Regions from separate parts of the Priestia sp. TRN 1309 genome, predicted to be linked through region 1. Evidence: riboswitches for the same ligand, from Rfam matches in the RefSeq annotation. Region 1 holds a riboswitch; each other region holds the start of a gene.
What was found. A riboswitch is a leader RNA that binds a small molecule or an ion and turns the genes downstream of it on or off. The one in region 1 is predicted to bind cyclic di-AMP.
Positions count from the first base shown of each region.

Region 2: linked by a shared signal. The riboswitch ahead of ACRPLQ_RS02120 (APC family permease) and the one ahead of ACRPLQ_RS03085 (potassium channel family protein) in region 1 are both predicted to bind cyclic di-AMP.
Region 3: linked by a shared signal. The riboswitch ahead of ACRPLQ_RS02395 (dicarboxylate/amino acid:cation symporter) and the one ahead of ACRPLQ_RS03085 (potassium channel family protein) in region 1 are both predicted to bind cyclic di-AMP.

Region 1 is NZ_JBOZGM010000001.1:601,605-604,747, forward strand. Features, by position in the region: gene ACRPLQ_RS03070 (peptidyl-prolyl cis-trans isomerase) at 1-306, shown strand, start outside; gene ACRPLQ_RS03075 (Lrp/AsnC family transcriptional regulator) at 595-1,050, opposite strand; gene ACRPLQ_RS03080 (carboxymuconolactone decarboxylase family protein) at 1,171-1,629, shown strand; cyclic di-AMP (ydaO/yuaA leader) riboswitch at 1,745-1,889, shown strand; gene ACRPLQ_RS03085 (potassium channel family protein) at 2,014-2,673, shown strand; gene ACRPLQ_RS03090 (TrkH family potassium uptake protein) at 2,677-3,143, shown strand, end outside.
Region 2 is NZ_JBOZGM010000001.1:415,540-418,682, reverse strand. Features, by position in the region: gene ACRPLQ_RS02120 (APC family permease) at 1-1,526, opposite strand, end outside; cyclic di-AMP (ydaO/yuaA leader) riboswitch at 1,689-1,830, opposite strand; gene ACRPLQ_RS02115 (N-acetylmuramoyl-L-alanine amidase) at 2,022-3,068, opposite strand.
Region 3 is NZ_JBOZGM010000001.1:472,175-475,317, reverse strand. Features, by position in the region: gene ACRPLQ_RS02400 (aspartate aminotransferase family protein) at 1-496, opposite strand, end outside; gene ACRPLQ_RS02395 (dicarboxylate/amino acid:cation symporter) at 605-1,840, opposite strand; cyclic di-AMP (ydaO/yuaA leader) riboswitch at 2,021-2,175, opposite strand; gene ACRPLQ_RS02390 (NAD(P)/FAD-dependent oxidoreductase) at 2,778-3,143, opposite strand, start outside.

The sequences.
Region 1 (3,143 bases):
CTTCAAGACGTTCAAAAAAAATATGCTGATGTCCAGACCGTCAGCAAAATAGAGAATGATGATAATCTAAAGCTTTCGAATCTATCTCCCTCTTTTATAGATGTTTTAAAAAAACAGCACATCGGAGAGTGTAGTAAGCCCATTAAAATGGGTAAAGTCTATTATATTCTTATTTTAAAACAAAAAGATAAAAAAACGGAATCAGAAGTCAAAGAAGAAATGATGAAAGAACTTGTTTTGAATCATATCAACCGGTATATCCAGGATCAACTGCCAAGGTTTCACGTGACTTTCAACCTTAGGTAGTTCCCTTTTATATAGATTGATTGTTTTCAAAAAACAAGCAGGTAAAAGAGCTTTCTATTAATAGAGAGCTCTTTTACATTTTTAAGTAGACAGAAATGTCGGTACCTGATAGAATGAAGTTGTAAAACTTTCATTATTCGGAAAATTTATACCCTCCAGCTTTGGAGGGTTATTTTTTATGCTTTTGGACGAATAAAAGAGGCTAGGACAGAAGTAGTTTAGTGGAAAGAAGATCCGAACGATGAATCGTTCGGATCTTTTCGTTAGTACGGTGAACGTATGTTTCAATCACTTTTCATCTTTTAAATGACTCAATAATGCAGAAGACATCTCCACGTGAGAAAGGGCGATGTGTGAAATCGTTTTGGCATAAGGTGTAATTTCGTTAATAAATTGCTCGAGTACGTGCAGGTGAGGAAGCTGAAGCTTTGTAATGAAGCAAGCCTGTCCGGCGATGCGTTCACAGAATAAAGCATAGGGATACTGAGAAATAAATCGTTTAAAACGCTCGTGCTCTCCGTTTTTCATGGTTACTTCAATAAAACACGAGACGGGCAACTGCAGCTTTTCATAATCAATATCGATTGTATATCCTTTTATAATACCAAAGCTCTCTAGCTGTCTTACTCGCTCTGCCACTGAAGGAGGAGACAGGTTAATTTGTTTTCCTAGCTCTCTTAAGGAAAGACGGCTGTTTTGCTGCAGTGCCTGCAAAATCGATAAATCAATTTCATCAATTTTCAATTGGAAACCTTCTTTCATATTAATGTTTCATTTGATTAGTAATAGCAGATAATATGTTTTATTTGTTATCTGAAATCTCCATTTTTCTTACTATAATAATTAAAAAGGAGTGAGTAAAAAATGGCAAGAGTTTTGTTAACAAACGAAGAGGGAACAAATTTTGAAAAAGCACTGAATTTAATTCCAGATGTAAAAAGGTTGTATGATGAGCTATACGACAAGCTTTGGAACAGTGATATAGTAAAAAGAGAGACTAAGGAAAAAATCAGGCTTTATCTAGCAGGTGTTAACGGCTGTGAGACGTGTATGAGCATGTCATATGTAGGCGATAAGACGCTTAATCAAAAAGTGTTAAGAGAAAAAGAGCTGGAAGAAAAAGATCGACTGCTGTTTCGATTTATAGATGTATACCGAGTGCGTCCAAGGGATTTGACGGATGCTGATATGGATCAATTAAAGAAATTTTACAGTGATACGCAGCTATTAGAGCTTTTGGCCGTTATTAATTTGTTTGATCAATTTCACAAACTGATTGTCAGTTTAGATTTATATGATTTTTGCAGTTTGCAGCGCAAGTGATGTCTTCCCTAAAAATATCTTGACAGACAAAATCCACAGGAGTAAGATAGCTTTCGTGAAGTGAAACGTATCATGAATCGAATCGATTATTCTAAAAAATAGATCATAGACATTTGAATAAAAATCGCTTAATCCATTACGGAGCGGAGGACCCATTATTTACGCACATATTGTGCTCCGGGGTGAATCCTTAAAAAGGTAGGGTTACTCTTAAAACCCGAACCCGACAGCTAACTTCGCAAGCGTTTTGAGGGGGAAGAGTGTGAAAAAACACAGGAGCCTTCCTGTGTTTTTTTGCGCTTTTTTTAAGAAAAACATGTAATTTTTTAGAAAAAGTATAAGCTAAGAGAACACACAGCAGTTGAAGAAAGGAATAAATACATTATGAAAAAACAGTTTGCTGTATTGGGATTAGGTCGTTTTGGAGGCAGTTTGGTTGAAGAGTTTGCTAATTTGGATGTGGATGTGCTCGCTATTGACCGCAATCAGGAGGTAGTAAAGAAATATAGCAACTCAGCTACATATGTCGTGCAAGCGAACGCAATTGATGAAGCTAGCTTAAAAGGGCTAGGCATTCGTAACGTTGATCATGCTCTTATTTCGTTTGGAGACGATATTGAAGCAAGCGTGCTTGCAACGATGCTTTTAAAAGATATGGGCGTTAAGCAAGTATGGGTAAAAGCGGTGAATATGTATCATCAAAAAGTGCTGGAGAAAATAGGAGCGGACAAAGTCATTCATCCTGAGCGCGATATTGCGAAGCGGATTGCTCATCACGTGGTGTCAGAAAAAATTATTGACTATATTGAACTGTCTAAAGACTATAGTATTGTTGAAATTGTCGCTTCTAAGAAACTTCATAATAAAACGCTGTTTGATTTAAATATTCGTGCAAAGTACGGCTGTAATATCATCGGTTTTCAGCGAAAAGACGGGGAAATGGTGATTTCGCCTACGGCGCATGAAACAATTGAACAAGGAGATATGCTGATTGTTATCGGACATAATCGCGATTTAAACCGTTTTGAAGAAGAAGGAGTTTAACTTATGAAAAAAAAAATTGTTAGGCTTACGCCGCCGCAGCTGCTTGTCTCCATTTTTGGCGGAGGAATTATTATTGGTGCTCTTTTATTAATGATGCCTTTTTCTACTACTGAGCCAATCAGGTGGGTAGACGCCCTTTTTACATCTACTTCCGCTATGACAGTGACCGGCTTAGCCGTCGTAGATACAGGTACGCGTTTTACCGTCATCGGTCAAACGATTATTATGCTGTTAATTCAAATAGGCGGTCTTGGCATTATGTCATTTGCCGTGCTGATTTTTATGATGCTAGGTAAAAAAATTGGATTTAAAGAGCGTATGCTCGTTCAGCAGGCATTAAATCAAACGAGCGTCGGCGGAGTTGTCCTGCTAGTTAAAAGGCTGTTTATCTTTTCATTTTTAATTGAGTTTGTTGCACTTATCTTTTTAGCGATACGCTGGGTTCCGGAATTCGGATGGTCTAAGGGGCT
Region 2 (3,143 bases), 190 kb from region 1:
AAAGCAACGTGCACCGCAATAACGGTATCACCAATCGTTCTTGCATAGTTCAATGAATTTTCTACTACCTTTGTCATTCCTGCTACAGGAACAATGACCACACTTCCTTCAAGCTTTCCAATCTTTTCTCCTTGCTTAATACGAAGCTGCTCTCCTACTGCTTCATAATGCGTATGAATGCGATGAAAAATATAAACGATAACCGGTAAGAAAACGAGCACGGACCATACTTGTGAAAACTTCGTTGTAAACAAAATGATTAGCACCGTTAAGGTAATGAGGGCACCAATTAAGTTAATGGTTAGCTTTCCTTGCCAGCCGGCCGGCTTTTCTCTAAGCCATTTGACAATCATGCCTGTTTGAGAAAGCGTAAATGGAATGAACACTCCAACTGCATAAAGAGGAATTAATTGTTCCGTCGCTCCTTTAAAGGCGACAAGTAAGACAATAGAAGCAATTCCAAGGGTCACAATTCCATTTGAATAGCCTAGTCGATCGCCGCGAATTTGAAACATTCTTGGCATGTATTTATCAGACGATAAGTTTACGGCAAGCAAAGGGAAAGCTGAAAAACCCGTATTCGCTGCTAGCACTAAAATCAGAGCTGTGGTGCCTTGAATAAAATAATAAAACCCATTTCGTCCAAATACACTCGATGCAATTTGTGATACAACCGTTTCATCTGCTTTTGGAGAAATGCCAAGCCAATAAGCTAAAAACGTGATGCCAGAAAATAAAACGGCTAAAATACCGCCCATCAGCATTAATGTATGAACAGCATTTTTTGCACCTGGATCTTTAAAGTTAGGCACTGCATTCGAAATAGCTTCTACACCAGTCAATGCCGAACAGCCTGATGAAAAAGCTTTTAATAATAAAAACAAACTAATACCTGGCACCACGGTACCGAGAGATGTATGAAGCTCAGGTGAAACTTGACCTGTCACTATTTTGAAGAAGCCCACCGCTATTAACAAAATAAGAGCAATCACAAATAAATAAACCGGATAAGCTAAGACAGAAGCGGATTCTGTTACACCTCGTAAATTTAAAACCGTAATAAAAATCACCAGCAAACACGCAATTACTACGTTATAGTGATGCAGCGTTGGAAAAGCCGAAGTTAAAGCATCGGTTCCTGCTGAAACACTCACGGCAACTGTTAAAATATAATCTACTAACAGTGATCCCCCAGCGATAAGTCCAGGATTTTCTCCTAAATTGGTTTTCGAAACAATATAAGCTCCTCCGCCTTGCGGATACGCATAAATAATTTGACGATATGAAAGAATTAAAGCCGTCAGCAGCACCAATACCCCAATCGCAATTGGAATCGAATACCAATAGGCAAGCACGCCCACTGTTGCAAGGACAATCAAAATCTGTTCTGTTCCATAAGCCACTGAAGATAAGGCATCTGATGATAAAATAGCCAGCGCTTTAAGCTTACTAAGCTTTTGATCGCCTAACTCTTTTGTTTTGAGCGGCTTTCCAATCAATAATCTCTTGAGAACTGAATAGTTCACGTAATTTCCCTCCGATGATTGCTTAGCTACTATTCACTGTTCGTTGCTAAGCTCCGTTACAAGTTCATGAATAAGTGATATTATCCCTAAAAAATACCTTTTTATGTTAAAAAAGCGCACAAAAAAAACACTAAGGGTTCTCAGCGTTTTTACACAGCTTAAACCTCCTCTCCAAAACGCTTATGGGGTTAGCTGTCGGATTCGGGCTATGAGAGTAGCCCTACCTTTTAAAAAAGGATTCACCCCAAGTGACCATGCACAAATTTGGGTCCCCCACTTCTGACGAATTAAGCGATAACAGGTCAATATAATTTTCGGTTAAAGGGTATGATTGATAACAAGTTTCTTTCATAACTATCCTTTGTTCTTAGATAATATACTCCCGTACAAATGGTTTGTAAAGCATTATTTTACGTAAACGATAAAATAGTACTTAAGGCGCTTTTAAGGGGAAAACAAAAGGCCTTCTGCCTGCTTACAGAAGACCTGCTTTCTTTAACTTTTTGCTTTTAAAACGGCTGCTAGCTTGTTTTTCGTTTGAGGACCATAAATGCCATCTACATCATAAGGAAGATACACAAGCTGAAAACGTCTGACTGCATCTTTCGTTTGTACTCCATATATTCCGTCTACTGACCCTACTTTAAAATTAACCGCGTTTAATGCTCTTTGAATCTGTTTCACTGCTTCTCCAGAATCGCCTTGTTTTAAAATTCCATTGGGAAGTGGATATTGTTCAGAAGGTGGTGTTGGAGTAGGTGTTGGTGAAGTTCCTGAAGGAATAACAATTGTTTTTCCAACCTGTAGTGTTAAAGGATCAGAAAGCCCTGTATTCGCTTCTTGAAGCTCCTGTACTGTTATGCCGTACTTCTGTGCAATACTGTACAGCGTATCTCCTTGCTTAATTGTATACGTTTTTTCACCTGGTTCAGAAGGTGATGGATTTGGTGTCGGTGTCGGTGTTGGAGATGGCGATGGATTTGGAACTGCACGACGAGGTAAATTTAAATATACGGCAATTCCTTTTGCATACGATTCACCCATGCTTTTTAAAAAAGCTTCATTTTGAAGAAGTGCTGCATCGGCGCTCCTATCAATAAAAGCTATTTCAGTTAGTACTGCAGGCATATTTGTTAAGCGAAGCACCGCATAATTAGCTGATTTTCGACCGCGATTCGGATGATTATACGACAGCAGCGTTGGCTGTACTTGGCCGTGGACAATTGATTGAAACGTTTTACTGGCATTGCTAGCGCTTCTATAAACATAATCTTCATATCCTGTTCCTCCACCGGCATTTACGTGAATAGACATAAATGCATCTGCTCCCCACGAGTTAGCTTGAGAAGCGCGCTGAGATAACGATAAAAAAGTATCTGTGGTACGGGTGGTTTTAATCGTAAAGTCACTGTAGGTGCTATTTAAATAGCTTATTAAATATTGTTGAATTTTTAAAACTAAGTTTTTTTCATACAGTCCGTTCGCTCCAACTGCTCCTGCATCTGCCCCACCATGTCCTGCATCAAGATAGATTTTTTTCATATTACTTGTCCCTCCTTATTGTTAACATATGCATGAGGGAAAAAAGTGCTACGTATACTAGCCTACTTAGTGAAA
Region 3 (3,143 bases), 130 kb from region 1:
GTGAAACCGAAGGATAATCTTCAAGCAAAGACGAGAAACGTTTTCGTCTTCCAACGTGCCCTGACATAGACAGCGCTCCTATTGTAATACCGTGATAGCTCATCCAGCGTGACAAAACCTTTGTTTTGGTTGGCTTTCCTTGCTCTTGAAAATGCTGAATGGCTGTTTTCATAGCCGTTTCAGTCGCTTCTGTCCCGCTGTTAACAAAAAAGCTCCACTGGAAATGATTGCTGCTTAATTCACATAGTTTCTTAGCTAAGGCTTCCGTCGGATCGCTTGTAAACTGCGACCGATATACAAACGCAACTTTCTGTGCCTGATCCGTCATCGCATCAATAATTTCTTTTACGCCGTGTCCGATACTTGCTGTAACTGCCCCTGACGAAGCATCTATGTACTTTTTTCCATCTTGGTCGTACAAATAAATTCCTTTTCCATATGAAATAACTGGGTAGTCGTCGTCGAGCAGCGGCTTTATCACATGGGTCTTATTCATTTCCGCACTCTCCTTTCAAACACATACTCTTATTAAACTGTATGCTGAAAAGAAGAGTTTCTTGCCAATAAAAAAAGCCCTAGCATATAGCTAGAGCTTTTACATTTATTAAGCCGATTGCGTTACAGATTTATCGATACGCTTTGCTTCTGACTCAGCCACAATAACGGCACACGCAGCGTCTCCCGTAATATTTACAGATGTACGAAGCATATCAAGCAAGCGATCAATCCCGATAATCAATCCGATACCTGCTACAGGCAGGCCAACCGAACTCAATACCATCGCTAGCATAATGAGACCAACTCCCGGCACGCCTGCTGTACCAATACTAGCAAGCACCGCTGTTAATACAACCGTCACAAGAGCACCCAGCGACAGGTCAACGCCGTATACTTGCGCAATAAAAATAGTCGCGACACCTTGCATAATTGCTGTTCCATCCATGTTAATGGTAGCACCTAACGGCTGAACAAAACTGCTGATGGACTCCGGGACACGAAGATTTTTTTGAGCCACATTCATTGAAATCGGAAGCGTTGCACTACTGCTTGATGTACTGAATCCAACTGTCATCGCAGGAGCAAAACCTTTAAAAAATTCAATAGGGTTACGTCTGGCCATAAGAGCGACTGACCCCCCATATGTTACAATCGAATGGATGAACAGTGCGAGCACGACTACAATCATGTAAAGCCCCATCGCTTTAATTGCCTGCCAGCCTTGACTTCCAACCGCTGTTGCAAGAAGCCCAAATGTTCCGTAAGGAGCAAACTTCATCACTAGATTTACAAGGTACATCATCAATTCATTGCCTTGCTCGAGTAAATTATAAAGCCCTTTGGTTTTACTTCCAAGCATCGTAATACCAAAACCGATAAAGATAGAGAAAACGATAAGTTGAAGCATATTCCCTTCAGCCATCGCTTGGATTGGATTGACTGGAATCATATTTAAGAATGTCTCTCCAACCGGCGGTGCTTTTTCAGCTTCAAAAGAAGCGTTTTTTGTATCAAAAGATCCAAATGTTCCTGGTTTAATAACAAACGCTAATAATAAACCAATTACAATAGCAACGGTTGTTGTCACTAGGAAGTACGAAACTGTTTTTGCCCCGATTCTTCCCAGTTTTTTAGGATCTCCTAAACCTGCTACGCCTAACGTGATAGAGAAAAACACAATTGGTACAACAAGCATTTTAATTAAGCTTAAGAAAATTTGCCCAAGCGGCGTAAACAAGTACTTGTCCAGCGGAGCAAAAGCACTTGGAGCAAAAGCATTAATCAACACTCCTACAACAGCACCAGCAATTAGCGCGATAATGATCTTTGTCGATAGCTTCATAGATTTACCTCCCATAAATAAATTATATTAGAATGATTCTAACTACTATACTTATTTTACCATGCATTGAGGGTGATAACACTCAAAATATACAATATATTAAAAATTTTCAGATTAATAGTTTAGGAATATTTTTAGCTATACAAAAAACCATGAGAATATCATGGTTTCATAGACCTGTTATTCCCTCACTGAATGCTTACGGAGTTAGCTGTCGGATTCGGGTACGTGAGTTACCCTACTTGATTCATTCAAGATTCACCCCAAGTACATTACGCACAAATATGGGTCCTCCGTTCTCTTATAAAACAAAAGAGATTAAGCAAATAATTTTCTTTAATATTTTTGCATGATAATAATTGTTACTTTAATTAAAATTCATTTTATGTATTCCTGTCAAGTTTTTATTCAAAAATAATGCATGATTTTATCGTAAAAAGTTGAGAATTGTTATATTTTAAAATATTTACACCATATTTCAATAAACCAAAAACACCTATTTAACAAGACTTACAATCTAATGAATAAAAAATTAATTCAAAAAATAGTTTATAAAGTGAACTTTCTTCTCATTAATATCATTCATAAATATGTATAATTATTCTAATATCCATGTACTTTACTGCTTCCATAAATATTTTACTTATCAAAAAAATAACTCTTTCCAACTGTTGATTTTATCCTTGTACTGCTTGATATACACTCCCTAAAATTTCACTGACTTTATTGATGCGAAGAAATCGACATTATCAATTCCCCTTATTCTACTTAATTCTGCTCAAGATAGAAGTATAGATTTCCTACTATCTTTTAAAAAAGGAGCGGGTAATTATCGTATAAAACTATCGGAGTTGGAGCGGTACAAGTTCTTTACTTTTTACTTATTCCCTCTCGTTATTTAACCCATAAAAAAAAGAGGCCGTGACGGCCTCTTTTTTTATACAGTAACAGGTTCAGAACTTGCTTTACGATTCTTTAATTTTTCAACAATGTCACGCGCTACCCACACACCACACGCACTTGCCTGCGCGAGTCCTCGCGTAATACCAGCTCCGTCTCCTCCCACGTATAAACCGGAAATTTCAGTTTCAAACTTATCGTTTAACTTCGGACGGGCGGAGTAAAATTTCGCTTCCACACCGTAAAACAGCGTATGTTCAGATGCTAACCCAGGCGTTACATGATCCAGTGCTTCTGTCATTTCAATTAAGCTTTTCATTGTATTGTATGGAAGCACTAAACCCAAATCACCAGGGACAGCTTCTTTTAACGTTGGTTCTAAAAAGCCTTCTTTAATTCGATT